DNA from 2 places in the Actinobacillus equuli genome. Region 2 is predicted to be linked to the other one. Evidence: riboswitches for the same ligand, from Rfam matches in the RefSeq annotation. Region 2 holds a riboswitch; the other holds the start of a gene.
The links. Region 2 has a riboswitch for lysine ahead of lysC (lysine-sensitive aspartokinase 3). Riboswitches for the same ligand answer to the same signal wherever they lie in the genome.

Region 1 (10,670 bases), 360 kb from region 2:
CGCCTTGCTATCTTTTTGCTCTACTACTTTAATGTTAAACGTTAAAGAAGAGAGGAATAACTGTTAATGCAACAACGGCAGCGATAACACCGTAGATAAACATTGGTACTACAGTTTTCTTAATAATCGCACCTTCTTGGTTTTGGATATTCAATACAGAGTTTACCGCAACGATATTGTTAATACATACCATGTTACCCATTGCACCGCCTACGGATTGTAATGCAAGTACTAATGAGGTGGATAAACCGGTAATTTCTGCGGTTGATAACTGTACGCTACCGAAGGTTAAGTTAGAAACCGTGTTAGAACCGGAGAAGAACGCACCTACCGCACCTAAGTATGAAGCGAAGATTGTCCAATATTCACCGGTTGCCGCAGCAAAGCTCTTACCGATGATTTTTACCATTGAGCCGTCGTTACCGACTAACATTAAGTTCACCATGATTAACGCACCGACTAATGCGATAAACGGGTTTTTCGTTTGTTTGAAGCTACCTGAAAATACTTCTTTCACTTTAGCACCGCTTAAAGCAAATAACGGAATACAAATTAATACGGTAATGACGAACGGAATTAATGCAGGTACATAAAGTAATTTATAATTTGCACTTACGGTCGTACCAAAGATATTTTTTAAGCTAAAGATTAAACCTTCACTGATTTCAAATTGACCTAATGAACCTAATTGAGTGCTGATCCAAGTTGTAGTGTCGTTCATCATTGCTTTAAACGGTAACTGTTGGATACGAGTTACGATTAAGAAACCAATTAATAAGCCGGTTGGAAGTAGAGCTTTTGCCACTTCTTTTAGTGGTACAGAACCTTCTAAAGTATTTTCAACTTTTGCTAAGCCTACGCCTTTATTGGCAAGGAAAATTGAAATAAACATACCGATTGCACCACCGACTAATGATGGGAACTCATAGTTTACTTGTGCAAGGAAGAAATAAGGAATTACACAAGCAAATACGCTTAAGTAAATGAATACGATATTTTGACGAATTTCTTTCCAGCTTACGATAAAGCTTAGTGCAATTACTGGAATCACTAATGCTGCAAAGGCATGGATAAGCGCTGTCATTGAACCGATTTCAAGAATTTGTGCTTCGGCTAAATTTAATGAACCGAAACCGAACCAAGTTGGCGTACCTACCGCCCCGAATGATACCGGGACAGAGTTCATTACTAATGCCAGAATAGCTACTTTAATCGGATTAAAGCCTAAACCTACGAGAATTGGGGCTGCAATTGCTGCCGGCGTACCGAAACCACTCGCACCTTCGATCATAAATGCAAATGCCCAACCGATAATCATAAGCTGTGCAACCGGATTAGGGTTAATCGTACCTAGCCATTTACGTAATGTGTTAGTCACACCTGATGCTTCAGAGAAACGGTTAAATAGAATCGCACCAAAAATAACGGTAATTGGGGTTAATACCGACATTATCGCTGAAGCGATATTTGCACTGATAACAGTAATATCCGTGGCAAAGAATAAAAGGTGAATAATTAAAACCACTACGGCAACCCAAGGAAGAGCGACATAGGATGGTAATGCGTTACGTTTTACCATTAAGTAAATGAGTAAAACAATTGGAAATATACTAAGGAAGAGAGCCATAAAAACCTCGCAAAGCGATAATGATGTTATAAGTTAAAAAAATGTTAACTTTTGGGGTATGAGCATTGTATGTGAGTTTTTGTAAAAGAATAGTGTGTTTGTTTCAAATTATGAGCATGATCACACTTTTATTGTTTAATTGCTTAAAAATAAAACAACAAAAAAATGCAGATTTTAACATAAATTTAAAATTAACCCTAAATGGTTAGCACTAGTAAGTGGTAGAAGGTATGTATAGGAAGACAGGGTATTTATAATGCTTAAATTTAGTAAATATTATTGGATAAGCTATAAATAATATAAGAGAGGAATTTAATAAGTGAAATATATATTTAATTTATTAAATAAAATAATATTTAACTTAATAAATGAAATAATAATATCTTTTGAATATTTCGAGTTATATTTCAAAACGAAAGTTTTATTTAAATAAATACTTAGTTTGAGGTAAAAAATAGGGGGCTAAATCGCCCCCTTATAATGAGATGTTGATTAAATAGCAAAATCTTCTAATGATTTGCCTGCATTTAATGCTTTTTGGATTGGACTCGGTGTACGACCTTGACCCGTCCAAGTTTTTTCATTACCGTTTTCATCAATAAATTTATATTTCGCAGGGCGAGGTGGACGTGGTTCACGTTTTTTACGCTCAGACACACTACCGAGTAAAACAGCCAATTCTTCAGCAGAAATACCGTCTTTTTCAAGTAATTCTTTATACTTGTTAAGACCTTCCATAAATTTAGCTTGTTCGAGTTCTTGCGCGCGTACTGCTTGACGTTTTTCTTCAACAACAATAGAAACTTTTTCTAATAAAGATTCTAATTGTTCTAATGAAGTTTCTCTTGCGATTACACGTAAGCTGCGAATATTTGATAACGTTTTTAAGATATCAGACATTTTCATCTCCAAATAAAGACCATATTTAAAATATAATAATTTAGTTATTGTATGAATTCTAGAAAGAAGAAATACTCCAGAATTGCACATATATTAGCGGAATATATTTTTAAGGTAAACAAATAATTTATTGAATATAATCTAATTGCTTGAGATAAGACCTCTATTTGAATGATTTAACTATTAATCCTGCTTAAATAGTTGAATTTAGCTATTGGCAAGCATTCGATATTAAGGTAATCTTACAGAGTCCTACAAATTGTAGAGGTGCAAATCCGATAAGTATTTTTTCTGAGTGGAAAACGATGAGGAAGAAGGAAAGGCGTATTTGCCGAAATCAGTTAAGCGTCATCTTAATTGGTTGGGGTCGTTACCGAAAGGGACGACACTGTCGTAACATCAATTGTTACGGAGTGCTACTGTTAGGGTTGGTTCATATTTTTCTTATTCATATTGCCCACCTTTTATATTATGCAATTCGCATAACTCGTTTCAGTAGATCCTCTTCTTTGTTTGACTTGCAATTTCATTACAAAGTTATATTTTTAGAGGTTTTATGAATTTAGTTGATTATTCAAGTTCTATATGGTCAATTGCACCTGCAGCACTTGCGCTAATTTTAGCTATCGCTACTCGTAAAGTTTTATTTTCTTTAGGGGTGGGGATTTTAGTCGGCGCATTTATGCTCGCACCGGAATTTATTGATGGTTTCTTTTATTTAAAGAATATTGCAGTCGGTTTAGTTTATTCGGATGGTGAATGGTCATTAGGTAAATTACAAATTATTATTTTCTTACTTTTATTAGGTATATTTACTTCATTACTCACTTATTCGGGCAGTAATCAAGCTTTCGCAAATTGGGCGAGAAAACATATTAAAGATAGACGTGGCGCAAAATTACTGACGGCTTGTTTAGTATTCGTTACTTTTATTGATGATTATTTCCATAGTTTAGCGGTTGGTGCAATCGCTCGTCCTGTAACGGATAAATTTAAAGTGTCTCGCGCGAAACTTGCTTATATTTTAGATTCTACCGCCGCGCCAATGTGTGTATTAATGCCGGTATCAAGCTGGGGGGCATCTATTATTGCGACTATTGGAGGCTTATTAGTTACTTACAATATCACTGAATATACGGCAATGAGTGCGTTTATCTCAATGAGCGCTATGAACTTTTATGCGATTTTTGCATTATTATTAGTCTTTTTTGTTTCCTATAGTTCATTTGATATAGGCTCAATGGCACGTTTTGAGCGTTCAGCTCAAGCTTCGGAACATCATGCGCAAGATGAAACGACTGAAACTAACGGTAGAGTCTATGCATTAATTATTCCGATTTTGGTATTGCTGGTGACAACCGTTTCATCAATGATTTATACCGGTGCACAAGCATTAGAAACGTTTAGTTTATTGGGTGCATTTGAAAACACGAATGTAAATCTTTCGTTAGTGATCGGTGGCTTTGCAGGTGTTCTAGCGGTAATGTTATGTACATTAGGTTTGATTAATGCTGCAGATTATCCAAAAGCGATTTGGAGCGGTTGTAAATCAATGTTCGGTGCGATTGCAATTTTAATGCTTGCATGGTTGATTAGTAGCGTTGTAAAAGACATGCACACCGGTGATTACCTTTCTACATTAGTAGCGGGTAATATTGATCCGGCATTTTTACCGGCGATTTTATTTGTATTAGCCACTGTAATGGCATTCGCGACAGGAACCAGCTGGGGAACATTCGGTATTATGTTACCGATTGCGGCAGGTATGGCAATCAATGTGGATACCGGCTTATTAATTCCATGTATGTCAGCGGTGATGGCTGGTGCGGTTTGTGGTGATCACTGTTCGCCAATTTCGGATACGACAATCTTATCTTCAACCGGTGCGCAATGTAATCATATTGACCATGTTACCTCGCAGTTACCTTATGCATTATTAGTTGCGGTGGCAGCTATTGTTGGTTACTTAGTGGTTGGTTTCACTGAATCGGCATTATTTGGTTTTACGGCAACAGGTGCAATGATGTTCGTATTAATTTTATTGTCGAGAAAGTCAGTAAAATAATTTAAATAATCAAAATCAAGCGGTGTAATTTACAAAATTTTTTGCAAATTACACCGCTTTTTTGTTGCTATTTTCTGGCGTTTTTGTACAACGCAAACGATTAAATTGCATGTTTTGTGAACTAGCTCACATTATTTCTATACTAATCGGTGTAGTATCAAATCAAGTTTTAAGCAGCATAAAATGCTGTAAATTTAAAATACGGGGAGCATATTATGAAAAATGTAATGGTTTATTCTTTAATTGCAAGTTTAGGCATCAGTGTGGCAAATACAGGTATGGCTCAAGATAAAATCGGTGTAACGCTTTATCGCTATGACGATAATTTTATTCATTTGATGCGCGGCGAGTTAGAAAAAAATGCGAATAAACATCAGCTTTCCATATTAATGAACGATGCGCAAAATTCACAATTTGTGCAAAACAACCAAGTTGAAACATTGCTTGAACAGAAAGTTAAAGTATTAGCGGTAAATTTAGTGGATCAGAATGCTTGGCGTACGGTTATTGGGAAGGCAATAGATCGTAACGTACCGATTATTTTATTCAATAAAGATCCGGGACGTCAGGCGTTAGATAGCTATGATAATGTTTATTATATCGGTTCAGATCCGAGTGAAATAGCAAAATTACAAGCGGAAATGATAGCCAAACAATGGAAAGCCAACCCTCAATATGATTTGAATAAAGACGGTAAAATCCAATATGCGGTGTTAAAAGGGGAAAATGGACATCCCGATGCAGAATTACGAACCAGAGTGGTATCGCAACAATTAGAGCAACTCATTCCCGGTTCGCAAATGCTAGCGTTAGAGTCGGCACAATGGCAAACCGGTATGGCAAAAGAAAAAGTGAGTGCATGGTTTGCGACACCGCATAAAGAAAAAATTGAGGTAATTGTTGCGAATAATGATGCAATGGCTATCGGTGCATTGGAAGCCGCCGCAACACAGGGAAAACTTGTACCTATCTATGGTGTTGACGGAATCCCTGCCGCATTAAATTTAATTAAAATGGGAGCGTTAGCCGGTACAATTCAAAATGACTGGGTGAGTCAGAGCAAAGCGATTCTTGCTTTTAGTGAGAATTTAGCGAAAGGGAAAAAAGCAGATGAAGGAACAGCATGGCAGCTAAAAGATCGTGTGTTAAGAGTACCTTATAAAATGATTGAGAAAGCTGATCTTAATTAAGGGCAGACATGAGGGTTTAGTTGTTTGCAAAAAGATAGCGAAATTTAACCGCTTGTCACAAGATAAAAGGCGTTCATTTGAACGCCTTTTTAAGTATTGAAATTAAGCTTCTTTTGCCATTTCGAATTCAATTAACATCATTAAAATATGAATAACTTTAATATGGATTTCTTGAGTGCGGTCCGCATAACGGAAGTGTGGTACACGAATTTCTACATCCGCTAAACCAGCCATTTGACCACCGTCTTTGCCCGTCATCGCAATCACTTTCATACCTTTTTCTTTCGCGACTTTGATCGCATTAAGCACGTTTTTAGAATTGCCGGAAGTTGATAAGCCAAATAATACATCGCCTTTTTGGCCTACCGCTTCTAAATAACGAGAAAATACATATTCATAACCGAAATCGTTACTTACACAGCTTAAGTGACTTACATCCGAAATTGCGATAGCCGGATAACCCGGGCGATTTTCACGGTAGCGACCGGTTAGCTCTTCTGCAAAATGCATTGCATCACAGTGTGAACCGCCATTACCGCAAGACAACACTTTACCACCTTGCTTAAAGCTATTTGAGATTAAAAGTGCAGCTTCTTGAATGAGCTTAATATTATTTTCATCATTCATAAATTTATCGAGTACGTCAGCCGCTTCTTGTAGCTCTGCTTTAATTTGTTCTAAGTACATAAAAGGTCCCTTATTAAAAATTTGTAAACTAAATCACTCATTTTTGGCGTTTGCCATGGAGTGAAGTTCATAAAAGTGTAGGGGATTGTTGATATAAAGTAAATAAAAATGAACTGAATTTTTCTGAAACGATTTGTAAACAAAAGTTTCCAAAAAAGCTTTTTCAGAGTATGATTATGCGTAATTATTTGTTAATCCTAGTGGATACAAGGTGAGTTTCTTATGCAATTATTGATTGAATGTACAGAAAAACTAACGGTTACCGAAGCTTTGATGCATTTCTCGGCTAAACAGAATCAATCGATTCAAAATATCACATTCACTGAATCGGGAATACAAGCTAAGTTTGATTTGTTATCGGATTTACAACAGGTGCAAATTTTGACTGAAATTAGACCGCTTGCAGGGGTGACTAAGGCTGAATTTACCGAAAATACGGCAGGTTTTTCTCATTTGATTGCGGAAAGTGAAAATATGAAAGCCGTGATTGCTCAGGCGAAGAAATTCGCATTGTTAGATGCGCCTTTATTGATTCAGGGTGAAACCGGTACCGGTAAAGATGTGTTTGCCAAAGCTTGTCATGAGCTGAGTGGCCGCAGAGCGCATAAGTTTATTGCGGTCAATTGTGCGGGACTGCCGGCGGATGAAGCGGAAACCGAAATGTTCGGTCATCGAGGAAACGGCAAAGAAAACATCGGCTTTTTTGAGTATGCTAATGGCGGGACGGTGTTATTAGACTCGATTGCAGAGCTATCACTCGAAATGCAAGCAAAATTGCTACGTTTCTTGAATGACGGATCGTTTCGCCGTGTAGGTGAAGATAAAGAAGTTCATGTCGATGTTCGTGTGATTTGTACTTCACAAAAAGCACTTTCGCTATTAGTGGCGGAAGGGAAAGTTCGAGAGGACTTATATCATCGTTTGAATGTTCTGACATTAGATTTACCGCCGTTACGTGAGCGTCATGCGGATATTCCGCGTTTGGCGGATCGTTTTATTACGCAAGTCAGTGAGCAATTAGGGATTAGTAAATTAGAGTACGATAACGATTTTTTACAAGCGCTCAAAGACTACCATTGGCCGGGCAATTTACGTGAGTTATACAACGCAATTTATCGAGCTTGTACTCTTGCGCATAGCTATCGTTTAGCGGTGAAAGATCTCAATTTACCGCATCATCAGCCGAAATCGGATGATATTCAAATTGCGGATAACGGTGAAACATTAGAAGAATTGGTCAACCGCTTTGAAGCAACATTATTACGCAAGTTTTATGCGCAATATCCAAGTACGCGAAAGCTTGCACAACGTTTGGGGATTTCGCATACGGCGGTGGCGAATAAATTGCGAGCCTACGGTATCAGTAAGTAACAAGGTGTAAATATTATGAAAGCTTTTATCGGTAAAGCGGTAAAATTAGGGATGATTTTTGCAATTTTCGGATTAAATTCGACCGCTTTTGCAGCACCGAGAATTCCTAAAGAACTGCGTAATGAAAGCCTTGTTTATTGTACCGGTGTACTAGGGTTTTCTTTTAATCCGCAAAAGGCGGATGTCGGTACCAATATGAATGTCGTTACCGAACAAATTTACGACAAGTTATTTGAATTTGATGCGAAATCGAATTCCCTCAAACCGGCATTGGTGGAGCGTTTTAGTGTTAGTGATGATGGGAAGGTGATTACATTACATTTACGCCGTAAAGTGGCGTTTCATACCACGTCATGGTTTACGCCGACACGTAATTTTAATGCGGAAGATGTGGTTTTCTCTCTTAACCGTATTATTGGCTATGTCGAAGAATTACCCGCATTAGATTTTACTGAAGGGGGAAGAGCAGCTTTCCAGCAAAATCAACATTATGCCTATCAATTTAAAGCGAATTTAGCGCATTACCCTTATTTTGAAAGCGTTGCGTTAAAAAATAAGATTAAAAAAATTACTGCACCGAACGATTACACGGTTAAGATTCATTTAGTGGAAGCAGACAATTCGGTGTTAGCCCATTTAGCCAGTCAATATGCGGTGATTTTGTCTAAAGAATACGCATTGCAATTAAATGCTGACGAGAATTTAGCGCAACTTGATTTATTGCCGGTTGGGACAGGAGTCTATCAGTTGAACGATTATGTCGCCAATGAATATGTTCGCTTAAAACCGCATAACAAATATTGGGGTAAAAAAGCGCATATACCGAATATGGTGATCGATGTTTCGACCAATAGTGCAGGACGAATTGCAAAATATCTTAATCGTGAATGTGATGTAGTGGCATTGCCCGAACCTAGCCAACTTTCTGTTGTGACTAAAGAAGAAGTTGTTGAAACTTCAGGGGCTAATTTAGCTTTTTTAGCATTTAATACGCAGAAGCCTGGAATGCAGGATGTGCAATTTCGCCGTAAGATCGCACGAGCGATTAATCGAGAGCGGATTGCCGATGTGCTGTTTTATGGCGCGGCTCAGGTTGCACAAAATACTTTACCGCCGCTTTTATTCCCAGCAAAAAATCATGATGGTTACTCTTACCAACAACCTGAAATAGCGGGTGAAAATAGCGAGAAATTTGACCGCTTGCAGCTTTGGGTGCTGGACGAAAGCCGAGTTTATAATTTACATCCGCAAAAAATGGCGGAATTGATCCGTGCGGATTTAGCCAAGATTGGCATTGAGGTGGAGATAAAACCGGTTAGTCGAGCCTATGTTGCGCAATTTGCTGAAGTAGGAAAGGCGGACTACGATATGATTTTAACCGGTTGGTTAGCGAATAATCTTGACCCGAATGCTTTTCTTACGCCAATCTTGGCGTGTCGTTCGCAAAATGAACTGACAAACTTAGCAAATTGGTGTAATCCGGAATTTGACCGTTGGCTAGAAATGGCAAAGGGAAGTGAGCAGCCTTATGTACGTCATTTGTTGTATCGCTTAGTACAAAATATTCTGGAACAGCAATTACCGATCTTACCGTTAGTAAACGGTAACCGTGTTTTATTGGTGAATTCTCGTGTTGAGAATGCACAAGTTACACCGTTTGGTCAGGTTCGTTTGGCAGATTTAAAATTAAAACATGAAGAGAAATAGCCGTGTTATTAGCGTTAATTCGTCGTTTATTCTTAACCCTGATTACCTTGTTTATCTTAACATTAATCAGTTATAACATTTTGTTAAGAGATCCGCTTAATCATTTTATGGATTTACAAGGTGTAGAAGCTTATTTGAGCTATGTAAAAGGACTTACACAAGGAGATCTTGGCATTAGTTATAGTAATGGTGAAGCGATTGCCAACCAAATCTTGAACGTATTTCCTGCGACAATATCTCTATGTATTGCTGCATCATTGGTTTCTTTAATTATCGGATTGCCGTTAGGGTTATTTTCTGCCGCTTTTCGAGATCGTTTATCCGGTAAAGTGCTTGCGACACTTGGCTCATTAAGTTTAGCGCTGCCAATGTATTGGTTAGCGATAGTTGTACTTTATTACGCTTCAAGTAACCAATGGGCGATTTCGGCAGTGGGAGAATTGCATCCTATTTATGAAATTTCACCGGTTACCGGCTTTCGTTTATTGGATATCTTTTTAGCGGACTCACCATATAAATTAAAAATGATGCAAAGCGTATTACATCATTTGGCATTACCGGCTTTAATTTTATCTATTCCGGCAACTTTGGAGGTGATTCGTTTTACTCGACAGCGTGCTGAATATGTGATGAAGCAAAATTATATTAAAGTGGCGCAAACGCGAGGATGGTCGCCATTCAAAATTTGGCGTGCGCATATTTTGCATAATACGCTGCCGGCGCTTATTCCGATGAGTGCAAGAAATTTCACCTTAATTTTTGCGTTTTCTATGTTAATTGAAAATATTTTCAGCTGGGGGGGCATTGGGCTATGGCTGATTAATGCGCTTTCGGCTCAAGATTATAATGCAATTTCGGCAGGTGTAATGGCGATAGGATTGTTTGTTCTTGTTATGGATCTTCTGGTTGGCGTGATTACCACCGTATTAGACCCTTCACAGAAAAAGGATTGGTATGTTAAATAGAGAAGAACCGGAACAGTTCAGAGAATCGGATTACTTTAAACAATTTCTCTTTCAGCTGCGTAAAGATAAATTAACCTTAACCAGTGTATATCTATTTATTGCGTTACTATTGTTAATTTTTTTTGGTCATGCAATAGCGCCCTATCAAGCGGATACAC
Region 2 (10,670 bases):
TTGATCCCTAGATTGATCGCACGATCTCGGCCCAGCAGTAGCACATCAAGTTTATGACGTTGTTGCCAAATCCATAAACTACTAAGTACAGCGATGGTTATGCCAATCAATAGTAATGTCGGATTGACACTATTAAAGCTGGCAAAAGACGAACCTTGTGCAACGGCAAATTCTTCAGGATCAATCATTCGTTGTAGCAAGTTATTCAAACTTCTAAATAACACGCCAAAAACCACACCGACTAAAATCATACGAGCCAGATCAGCATTCTCTTTAGTGAGTGTTTTAAATAGTAAAAGCGAGCCACATAACATCAGTATGCTTTCGAACACAAATTTATTAGCAATATCTAATTGTGTGAATCCAATACCGCCGAAGATAAAAATTAACACGGTTTGCGTAAGCAAATAGAGCGAATCAAATCCTAGAATGCTTGGCGTTAGAATCGGATTATTTGTCAATGTTTGGAATAATAATGTTGATACTCCGATCGTATAAGCAATCGTTAATAGTAATAAAAGCTTTTTGCCTCTAAACGGCAAGATAAAATCCCAATTACCGTTGGCATTAAACGTCATAAAAAATAATGCACTTGCAGTTAAGATAAACCCTAACAGAATAAGCAAAGAAGTCGGTTTACGCATGACGTTTCCCCCTAAATAATAAGTAGAGGAATACTATAGTGCCGCAAATACCGAAAATGGTGGAAATTGGTACTTCATAAGGTGCATTGATAAGTCGACCGAGAATGTCACAAGCTAAAACGAGATTTGCCCCCAGTAATACTACAGTAGGTAAATTTTTGCGTAATCGGTCACCTGCTAAGCGAGAGACAATATTGGGTACGACTAAACCAATAAATGGAATTTGTCCGATAGTAACTACGACCACAGCGGTAATAAGCGCAACGGTAACCAAGGCAAGCCATGTCATTCGGCGATAATTGATGCCGAGATTAGTGCTGATATTTTGTCCGAGACCAGTGATACTTAATTGATCCGCCATAATATAAATGACGACAGCAAGTACGGCAGTAAGCCATAGTAACTCATAACGACCGGCTAAAACCCCTGAAAAATCACCGGAAAACCAAACGGATAACAGCTGTAATGAGTCTGTTTCATAAGCAATAAAGGTAGTAATCGCTTCAATAATATTGCCAAATACAATTCCTACGAGCGGAACCATTAGTTTTTGGTGGGGTGGAAGATTGCGTAGTAGGAGCATAAAAATTCCCATACCAATCAATGCACAACAAGTGGCAAAAGACATTTTTGCAACAAGCGGTGCAGCAGGGAAAATAAGACTGATAGCTAATACGCCAAATGCAGCACTTTGGCTGGCACCAATCATACTCGGCTCAATGAAACGGTTTTTTAATACAATTTGTAATACCATGCCGGCAACACTCAAGGTTGCGCCGACTAAAATAATAGCAAGAGTACGAGGAAGACGACTGATAAAAAACAGTTGCGTTTGTTCCGGATCAGATAATAAAGCCGACCAATGAAAGTCGGCGACACCCACAGACATACTCAGTAAACTGAGAACTAAAAGCGAAAAAAAACTAAATTTAGTAAATGAAAACATAGGGTTAGTAAAATTATCGCCCTCACATTCGTGAGGGCGTAGTAAATTTATTTAGAAAATGCTTTTTTAATATTGATTAAATCGGTACGCATTTGCTCAATACCACCGGCAGCTAAGTAAGCCGCACTGCTTAAATAAACAATTTGCCCGTTTTTCCAGGCTTTGGTTTGGTGCACAAGTTCATTATCTAAAATTTCTTGTGCTGTTTTACCTTCTTCTCCGACAGCTGCTGTACGATCAAGTACAAATAGCCAATCCGGATTTATTTTTTGCAAGAATTCATGAGAAATCGGTTCACCGTGACTTGTACCTTTTTTATGAACATCTGCTTTTGCAAGCGGAATACCAAGTGCCGAATGCACCCAGCCTAAACGGCCTTTTTCGCCGAATGCTGACATTTTTCCGCCATTTACAATGATAATTAGACCGTTACCTTTACCTTTCACTGCGGCTTGAGTTTCTTTTAATAGCGTTTCAATTTCAGTTTTATATTCGTTAGCTTTATCTTGCTTAGCAAATAATTTACCTAAGCTGTCTAAATTTGCTAAACCGGCTTCAATTGTATTCAATTTAGGATTTGGCGTTAAATCGATGGCATTTGCAATCGTTTTCACATCATCCAACTTTTTCGCAGAACGTGTTGCAACAATGATTAAATCCGGTTTTAAACCGTTTAATGTTTCTAAATTTGGCTCAAAAACCGTACCGATATTAGTCGCTTGAGCGACTGCTGGCTTTAAGTATGGTAATGTTTTGGCAACATCAGGGGAACCAGCAACTTCAACTCCTAAATGTTGTAAAACATCAATGGTTGCTGCATCGAAAACAGCGATTTTATGAGGTGTTTGTGTGAATGTTACTTCTCCGCGAGCGGTCGGAATCGTCACATCTTTTGCAAACGCTGATGTGGTTAGTGTTGCCGCAAGAGTTAAAGTAAAAAATGCTTTTTTTAACATAGATCCTTCCTGTCTAAAAATAGATGGCTGTAAGTGAAAATTATTCTCAATGATTTTAACCGGATTTTCAGTGATGTAAAGAGACTTTAATTAATAATATGCTTGAGTTTGATTAGAAATTGCAAATTTCAATTTAGATGAATTTCCGTTAAACTAAACATTTATATCATTCATTCGTCACGTAGAGTTTTAATAAAATGGCTGAGTACACTACATCAAATAAAGAAAACGCAAGAGATAAACAAGTCGAGCAAATTGCCATTTCACCTCATTCTATTGAAGCGGAGCAAGCGGTATTGGGTGGTATTATGCTAAGTAATGATCATTGGGATAATGTTGCTGAGCGTATACAACCGACAGATTTTTATAATTACGCACACCGAACTATTTTTGAGCAAATGGTAGAGTTGGTACGTAATAATCAGCCGATTGATATTATTACGTTGGATCAGGCTTTAAAAGATAAGGGCGTATTACAAGATGTAGGTGGCTTCGCTTATTTAGCCGAACTTTCTAAGAATACGCCAAGTGCAGCCAATATTCTTGCTTATGCGGATATTGTGCGAGATCGATCAGATTTGCGTGGTGTGATTACGGCGGGCAATCAAATTGCAGAAATGGCGTACCATACGAAAGGCAGAAATGCGAAAGAAGTTTTAGATGAAGCGGAACGTATCGTATTCGAAATTGCTGAAAAGCGTAATACCAGCAATGAAGGGCCGCAGAAGATCGACGATATCTTAATTAATACGCTTGCTCGTATCGAAATGCTTTCAAAAAATCGTCATAACGGCGGGGTAACGGGCGTTTCAACCGGTTTTATTGATTTAAACAAAAAGACCGCAGGTTTACAGCCCTCGGATTTAATTATCGTTGCGGCGCGTCCGTCAATGGGTAAAACTACGTTTGCAATGAACTTATGTGAAAATGCCTCATTGGTAGATGTGGAAGATCCGAATGATTTAGATGAATACGGTAACCCTCGTAAAAAACCGGCAAAACCAGTCTTAATTTTCAGCCTTGAGATGCCAGCAGACCAAATTATGATGCGTATGTTAGCTTCGCTTTCTCGCGTGGATCAAACCAAGATCCGAACCGGGCAGATTCATGATGATGAAGATTGGGCGAAAATATCCAGCACGATGGCTATTTTACAAGAGCGTAAAAATATCTATATTGATGACAGTTCCGGTTTAACACCAACCGAATTACGTTCGCGTGCAAGACGAGTGTATCGTGAGAATGGCGGGTTAAGTATGATCATGGTGGATTATTTGCAGTTAATGCGTGCGCCGGCATTTTCTGATAACCGAACTCTCGAGATTGCTGAGATTTCTCGTTCTCTCAAAGCTTTAGCGAAAGAATTACAAGTGCCGGTTGTAGCACTTTCTCAGTTAAACCGAAGCTTGGAACAGCGTGCCGATAAACGTCCGGTAAACTCGGATTTACGTGAATCCGGCTCTATCGAGCAAGATGCGGACTTAATTATGTTTATTTATCGTGATGAAGTGTATAACGATAATTCCGATTTAAAAGGGATTGCCGAAATTATTATCGGTAAGCAACGTAACGGCCCGATTGGACGAGTTCGTTTAACTTTCCAAGGTCAATATTCAAGATTTGATAACTATACAGGCGGAGCCTATGACGATGAGTACTAATCTTTGTGCAATTTATAAAAGCCCGAAAAGAGAAGGAATGTTTCTTTATGTAGCAAAGCGCGATCAATTTGATAGCGTACCGGAGGAATTACGCCAAATGTTTGGTAAGCCGCAATTTGTGATGCTATTTAATTTAAATGGTGAAAAGCAACTCAAGCGGTCAAAAAACGAAGAAGTTTTGCAAGCGATTCAAACACAAGGCTTTTTTTTACAAATGCCACCGCCACCGGAAAATTTATTAAAAACATTTCTTGAACAAAATAGAGGAGAAGCGTAATGCGTTGTCCGTTTTGTGCTGCAGAGGATACAAAAGTTGTTGATTCACGTTTAGCGGCGGACGGTTACCAAATTCGCCGCCGTCGTGAATGTATTAGCTGTAAAGAGCGTTTTACGACTTTTGAATCGGCTGAATTGGTTGTGCCTTATATTGTGAAAAATAACGGTAACCGAGTGCCGTTTGATGCGAATAAGTTACGAGTCAGTTTAAGCCGTGCGTTAGAAAAGCGTCCGGTAAGTGCCGATGATCTTGAAAAAGCAATTAGCAAAATTATTATTCAGCTACAATCGACCGGCGAACGAGAAGTCCCGAGTAAATTGGTGGGAAATTTAGCGATGGATGCCTTAAAACAGTTGGATAAAGTCGCTTATATTCGCTTTGCTTCGGTTTACCTTAGCTTTGATGATATTGAAGAGTTTACCCAAGAAATTGAAAAACTCAGAGAGTAATAAAAAATGCCACAATATTTGTTGTGGCATTTTTTATAACATGGATTACAAGCGGTCGAATTTGTAAAAAATTTTGCAAATTTAACCGCTTGTTTAGTTGGGATTATTCGAATAAACCTGCGTGTAGTGAACGAACCACTTCATCCGCTTCTTCATTTTTCACTAGAGTACATACGTTATTTGTGCTTGCACCATAGCTAATTAAACGGATATTGAAGTTTTCAAGTGTATGGAATAACTTTTTCGCCACCCCTGCTTGGGTATGTAAGTTGTTACCGATAATCGCAACAAGCGCGAGATCGTTTTCCACTTGTACGTGGCAATAAGCGTTTAGTTCATCTAGTAGTTCTTTGGATAACATATCTGCGCCTGATGATGCCGAACCGGTTTTATCTAAAGTTAATGCAACGCTTACTTCAGATGTTGTAATCACATCTACTGAAATTTTGTGTTTTGCAAGAATTGCAAACACGTTAGCTAAAAAGCCTTGAGCGTGGAGCATTGAAAGGCTAGAAAGCGTTAATAACGTTTGGTTACGACGTAACGCAATTGCACGGAAAGTCGGGCGAGGTTGTGGATCACGCGTTACCCAAGTACCGCCTTGTTCTGGTGCTTTGCTTGAACCGACATATACCGGAATGTTGCTACGCACAGCCGGTAATAAAGTTGCAGGGTGTAATACTTTAGCTCCGAAAGTTGCCATTTCCGCCGCTTCATTAAAGGCCATCGTATCAATGCGCTGTGCATTTGGTACAACACGTGGATCGGTTGTGTAAATACCCGGTACGTCCGTCCAAATTAATACATCATTCGCATTTAATACTTCCGCTAATAGTGCTGCAGAGTAGTCTGAACCGCCACGACCTAATGTAGTTGTTTTACCTTCATCATCTCGACCGATAAAGCCTTGGGTGATCACTACGTTACCTGCAGCGATTAACGGCTTAATTACTTCGTCAGATTGTTGTTGAGTCTTCTCATCATTTGGTGCAGCCTTGCCATAATTACTGTTTGTTGCTACAACGTCACGTACATCTACCCATACTGCAGGGAAATTACGTTCTTTTAAAAGTTGAGTGAAAATTTTGGTCGACATCATTTCACCGTGACAGATTAATTCATCGGTTAAAGCGTTAGATGTCGCAAGGCTTGCTGATTCGGCTAATGCGCTGATATGTTGTAATAATTCATCAATTTCAGCAGAAATTTCGCTTTGATTTTGTAATTTTTCAATAATGTTATATTGAATTGTACGCACTGCATTTAAAATTTCGTCACGGCGTTCTTTTTCGCAACCGTTTGCCAATTCTACTAAATAATTAGTTACGCCAGCTGATGCAGAAAGTACCACAACACGTGTATTAGCGTCCGCTGTTACGATGTTTGCACAAGAAGTCATTGCTTCAAAATTAGCTACGCTAGTGCCACCAAATTTAGCAACCGAAAGATGAGACATAATAAGAATTTCCTATAAATCAAAAATAATAGATGACGTTGTGTAGTGGATATTCGAAAGGAAATTTGAGTAGATTAGGCGGTTTGATTTAGGAACCAATTAATCAGAGCACTCCATTTAAACTTGTGTTAAATGACAGCTGATAGGATTCAACCTGACTCAGCCGATGTTCATTCCAGTCTAGTGAATTCACACCTCGGCAAGCACTCCCATCATTTAATCCTCAAACGGCCCTAGTTGCCTTAGATTAAACTGCCTGAGTGTTGCGCCTCTCCCGCAATGAATAAATTCATTACTTCTTTTCAATTTTGAAAAGCCTGTATAGAAATACCTTTTTATTAAAGTGGTGTCAAACGATATTTATTCTGAATGAAAAGAATGCTTAAGGAATGGGCTAATTTACGGATTATTTCAGATAAAAATAAAAGAGGTCAGATCTTTAAACTTAATTTGCAAAAAATTAAGTGGATCCAACCGCTTTCAGGGAGATTAATTATTTCTCGTCTTTTACCGGAGTGGCACTTTTATGTGCAGCCATTTTTTGACGAATTTCACGGCGTTGTTTTGATAGTTCCGCATTGCGGATCATGTAATCATCAACACGGTTTTCGTAGTCGTCACGCATATTCGCGATAATTGCTCGGATCTCTTCAACGGTCATTGAATCATTGATGTATTGATTTAAGTTATCTAATAACAATACACGTTTTTGGTTATCACGGATTTTACGATCATTATCCGCAGTTTCACGATGTAATTTATTTTTTAAACGATAAAGATGAACATAATCCAACATATCTTGGAATGCTTGTTTTTTTACATCAGCCATTTGAGAACCCTCTTGGTTAGTGAAAATAAATTAGTATAAATCCTAGACCTTTTAAACAAATTCGTCAAAATGTTTCTCAAGGGTTTGTTTATTTGCATAAATAAACATCAAAATTTTTAAAATAATGAAGAATTTGTCGATAGATTTGTATTAAAAGTGATAAAATCTTGATATTTATTCGCTCGGTTTATAAGGATATTTTATGTCATCTTCAATGCAATCGTCAGTTAAACAGTCTGTGCCTAGAGAATTTGCCGCTATTGATTTGGGTTCGAACAGCTTTCATATGATTGTTGCGCGCATTGTAAATGGCTCAATCCAAATACTTTCGCGTTTGAAACGTCGAGTGCGTTTGGCGGACGGTTTAGATGAACACCGAATCTTGAGCCAAGAGGCTATTACGAGAGGTGTGGAATGTTTAGCGTTATTTGCAGACCGTTTACAAGGTTTTTCGGCGGAAAATGTGAAAGTGGTCGGAACTTATACCTTGCGCCGAGCGATCAATAACGATGAATTTTTAAAACAAGCGGCGCAAGTGTTTCCGTACCCGATTCAAATTATTTCCGGACAAGAAGAAGCTCGTTTGATCTATTCCGGTGTGAGTCATACTCAGCCGGAAAAAGGCCGAAAATTAGTGGTTGACATCGGTGGTGGCTCAACGGAAATGACGATCGGTGATGATTTCACTCCATTAAGAGCGGAAAGCCGTCATATGGGCTGTGTGAGCTTTGCAAATCGATTTTTCCCTCGTGGTGAACTGACGATTGAGCGATTTGATAATGCTTACCAAACGGCGATGGAAAAAATTGAGGATCTTGCTTGGGAATACCGCCAATTAGGTTGGCAAAATGTATTGGGATCTTCGGGGACGATTAAAACCGTGCAGAAAGTGTTGATTGCCAACGGGTATCGAGACGGGTTAATTACGGAAGAACGCTTACAGAATTTAATTGATATTTGCTTGCAATTTAATTCCTTAAACGAGATCCAGTTAAAAGGTTTAATTGAAGAACGAGCGGATGTACTGATCCCGGGCTTAGCGATTTTATTAGCGCTATTTCATACCTTTAGAATTGAATCGATGCGTTATTCAAACGGGGCGATTCGTGAAGGTGTTATGTACGGCTTAGAAAAGAGCTTCCAAGTCGGGGATATTCGCCAAAGAACGGCAGAAGCACTGGCAGAGCAATTTAACATTGATCAACAACAAGCCAATAGAGTGGAACACACGGCACTGATGCTATTTGAACAAGTTAAAAGTTGGCGCAATCGCCGCCAAGTTGCCGAGCTATGTAGTATGTTGAAATGGGCGAGTTTACTGCATGAAATCGGTATCGTTATTAATCATAATAGTGTACATCGTCATTCCGCTTATATTATTGCACATAGCGATTTACCGGGTTTTGATTCCGAGCAACAGCATTTATTGGCGATGTTGATGCGTTTTCATTTAAAGAGCTTCAAACGGAGTGAAATTCGCAGTACTAACCGCTATCAACACCGAGATATTATGACATTATTACGTTTATTTCGTCTGGCGGTGTTGCTTAATCGCCCTCGCCAAGCGACGGTAGAGCCGAAATCGGTGAAATTAACGATTAACAATAATGAGTGGTTATTGCAGTTTGAACCCGGCTTTTTGACTCAAAACCCGCTGATTTTAGCTGAGCTGGAAGAAGAACAAAAATGTTTGATACAGCTTGATTTAGCATTAAAAACGGAATAAAAATATGATGAAGGCATAGACAGAATAGGGTCTATGCCTTCATTTTTATAAAATTTGATCTAGTTCTCATTTTCTTATTTTCCCGCTTGTTATTTAGCGGATAAATCTTTACGCTATACATACTGGAGTATATCTTCATTTATGGAGTGGCTGTTGAACTAAAACAGCATTGATAAATTTATTATTGTAAGGGAGCGATATGTTATTAGGTGATTTATCTCGAGCGGACTACGCTAAATCGTTACCGCCTGTTTTTGTGCGTTTATGCGAAAAGTTGAAGACATTGGATTTAGTTAATCTTCCGCTAGGTTGGCAAGATCTTGAAGAGGGCGTTCGAATGAACGTGATGGAATTTGAAACCAGTCCGGCTGAAGAAAAGAAAGCGGAAATGCACCGCAAATTTATTGATATTCAATTATTAATTTCCGGTGAAGAAATGATTGAGTATGGCTTAGGTGAACCTAATTTAGCGAAATTCGATGAGTATCGTGACGAAGACGATTATCAGTTAACGGATGCGATTGAGCATAAAAATGAGCTTGTATTACAGCCAAATATGTTTGCCATCTTTTTACCTTATGAACCGCATAAACCGGGCAATGCAGTAAACGGTCAAAATAAATTATTGAAAAAATTAGTTGTTAAAGTCCCTGTCAGTTATTTGTAGGAGGCAGTTATGTCTGCTCGAGGAAAAATATTAGATACTATCGGCGCATTACAAACCAGTTTAACTAAAACAGAGAAGAAAATTGCCTCGGCGATTTTGGCTCAACCAGAGATCCTCAGTCAGAACTCATTATCTGAAGTAGCGAAACAACTTGATGTCGGTGAAGCGACATTTATCCGATTTTGTCGTACTTTAGGTTTTAAAGGCTATACCGATTTTAAATTGGATTTAGCCATTGAATTGGCGACCCAAGAAAAGCAAAGTAACTCAATTTTTGATACGGATGTGTCGGAAACCGATACACCGAAAGAAATTGCGATTAAATTACAAAGTAGCTTGAACAACGTGATTGCCGAAACAATCAATTTGCTCGATTTTCAAGAATTAGAAAATGTGGTGAAAGAACTGCAAAAGGCGCAACGAATTTTCTTGTTTGGTGTAGGTTCTTCAGGTTTGACCGCGGAAGATGCCAAACATAAATTGATGCGTATCGGCTTACAGACCGATGCGGTAACCAATAACCACTTTATGTATATGCAAGCGTCGTTGTTACGTGAGGGTGATGTGGTGATTGGGATCAGCCATTCGGGTTATTCAGATGAGGTAATTAGCTCGTTGCGTATTGCGCGTAAAAATAATGCGAAAACCGTGGCGATTACTCACCATATTCGTTCACCCATCACCAATGTTGCTGATTATGTATTGATTAACGGCAATCGCCAGGGGCATATGCAGGGCGATTCTATCGGTACTAAAATGTCACAATTGTTCGTGTTAGATCTTATCTACGCTTTATTAGTTAAAGCAGAGCCGGAAAAATCAATTCAACAAAAACAAAAAACGTTGGATGTGATTTTGGAACAACGTGTTCACGGCCGATAATTTTTGTTTTACAAGCGGTTAAATTTGCAGAATTTTTTGCAAATTTAACCGCTTTATTTTTTTATCTAAAAAAGTGCTTTCAAAATGACGAATGTTTTCGCTAGAATGATCGAATCCGTTTTAAAGAAACATAAGAGGCAAACACAATGACACAAGTTTATAATTTCAGTGCAGGCC

Region 1: it holds a riboswitch for lysine, as region 2 does, so the genes downstream of both, EL121_RS01210 (Na+/H+ antiporter NhaC family protein) here and lysC (lysine-sensitive aspartokinase 3) in region 2, are expected to answer to the same signal.

The regions. Positions count from the first base shown of each region.
Region 1 is NZ_LR134310.1:255,923-266,592, reverse strand. It holds gene EL121_RS01220 (L-lactate permease) at 35-1,627, opposite strand; gene EL121_RS01215 (H-NS family histone-like protein) at 2,120-2,527, opposite strand; lysine riboswitch at 2,782-2,954, shown strand; gene EL121_RS01210 (Na+/H+ antiporter NhaC family protein) at 3,084-4,592, shown strand; gene EL121_RS01205 (substrate-binding domain-containing protein) at 4,808-5,782, shown strand; gene lpcA (D-sedoheptulose 7-phosphate isomerase) at 5,885-6,469, opposite strand; gene EL121_RS01195 (sigma 54-interacting transcriptional regulator) at 6,692-7,840, shown strand; gene EL121_RS01190 (ABC transporter substrate-binding protein) at 7,856-9,547, shown strand; gene EL121_RS01185 (ABC transporter permease) at 9,550-10,512, shown strand; gene EL121_RS01180 (ABC transporter permease subunit) at 10,502-10,670, shown strand, end outside.
Region 2 is NZ_LR134310.1:2,345,036-2,355,705, forward strand. It holds gene EL121_RS11070 (iron chelate uptake ABC transporter family permease subunit) at 1-644, opposite strand, end outside; gene EL121_RS11075 (ABC transporter permease) at 637-1,590, opposite strand; gene EL121_RS11080 (siderophore ABC transporter substrate-binding protein) at 1,638-2,546, opposite strand; gene EL121_RS11085 (replicative DNA helicase) at 2,744-4,207, shown strand; gene EL121_RS11090 (YcgL domain-containing protein) at 4,197-4,484, shown strand; gene nrdR (transcriptional regulator NrdR) at 4,484-4,933, shown strand; gene lysC (lysine-sensitive aspartokinase 3) at 5,037-6,389, opposite strand; lysine riboswitch at 6,488-6,671, opposite strand; gene EL121_RS11105 (DUF496 family protein) at 6,883-7,218, opposite strand; gene ppx (exopolyphosphatase) at 7,421-8,944, shown strand; gene nanQ (N-acetylneuraminate anomerase) at 9,144-9,611, shown strand; gene EL121_RS11120 (MurR/RpiR family transcriptional regulator) at 9,621-10,493, shown strand; gene serC (3-phosphoserine/phosphohydroxythreonine transaminase) at 10,640-10,670, shown strand, end outside.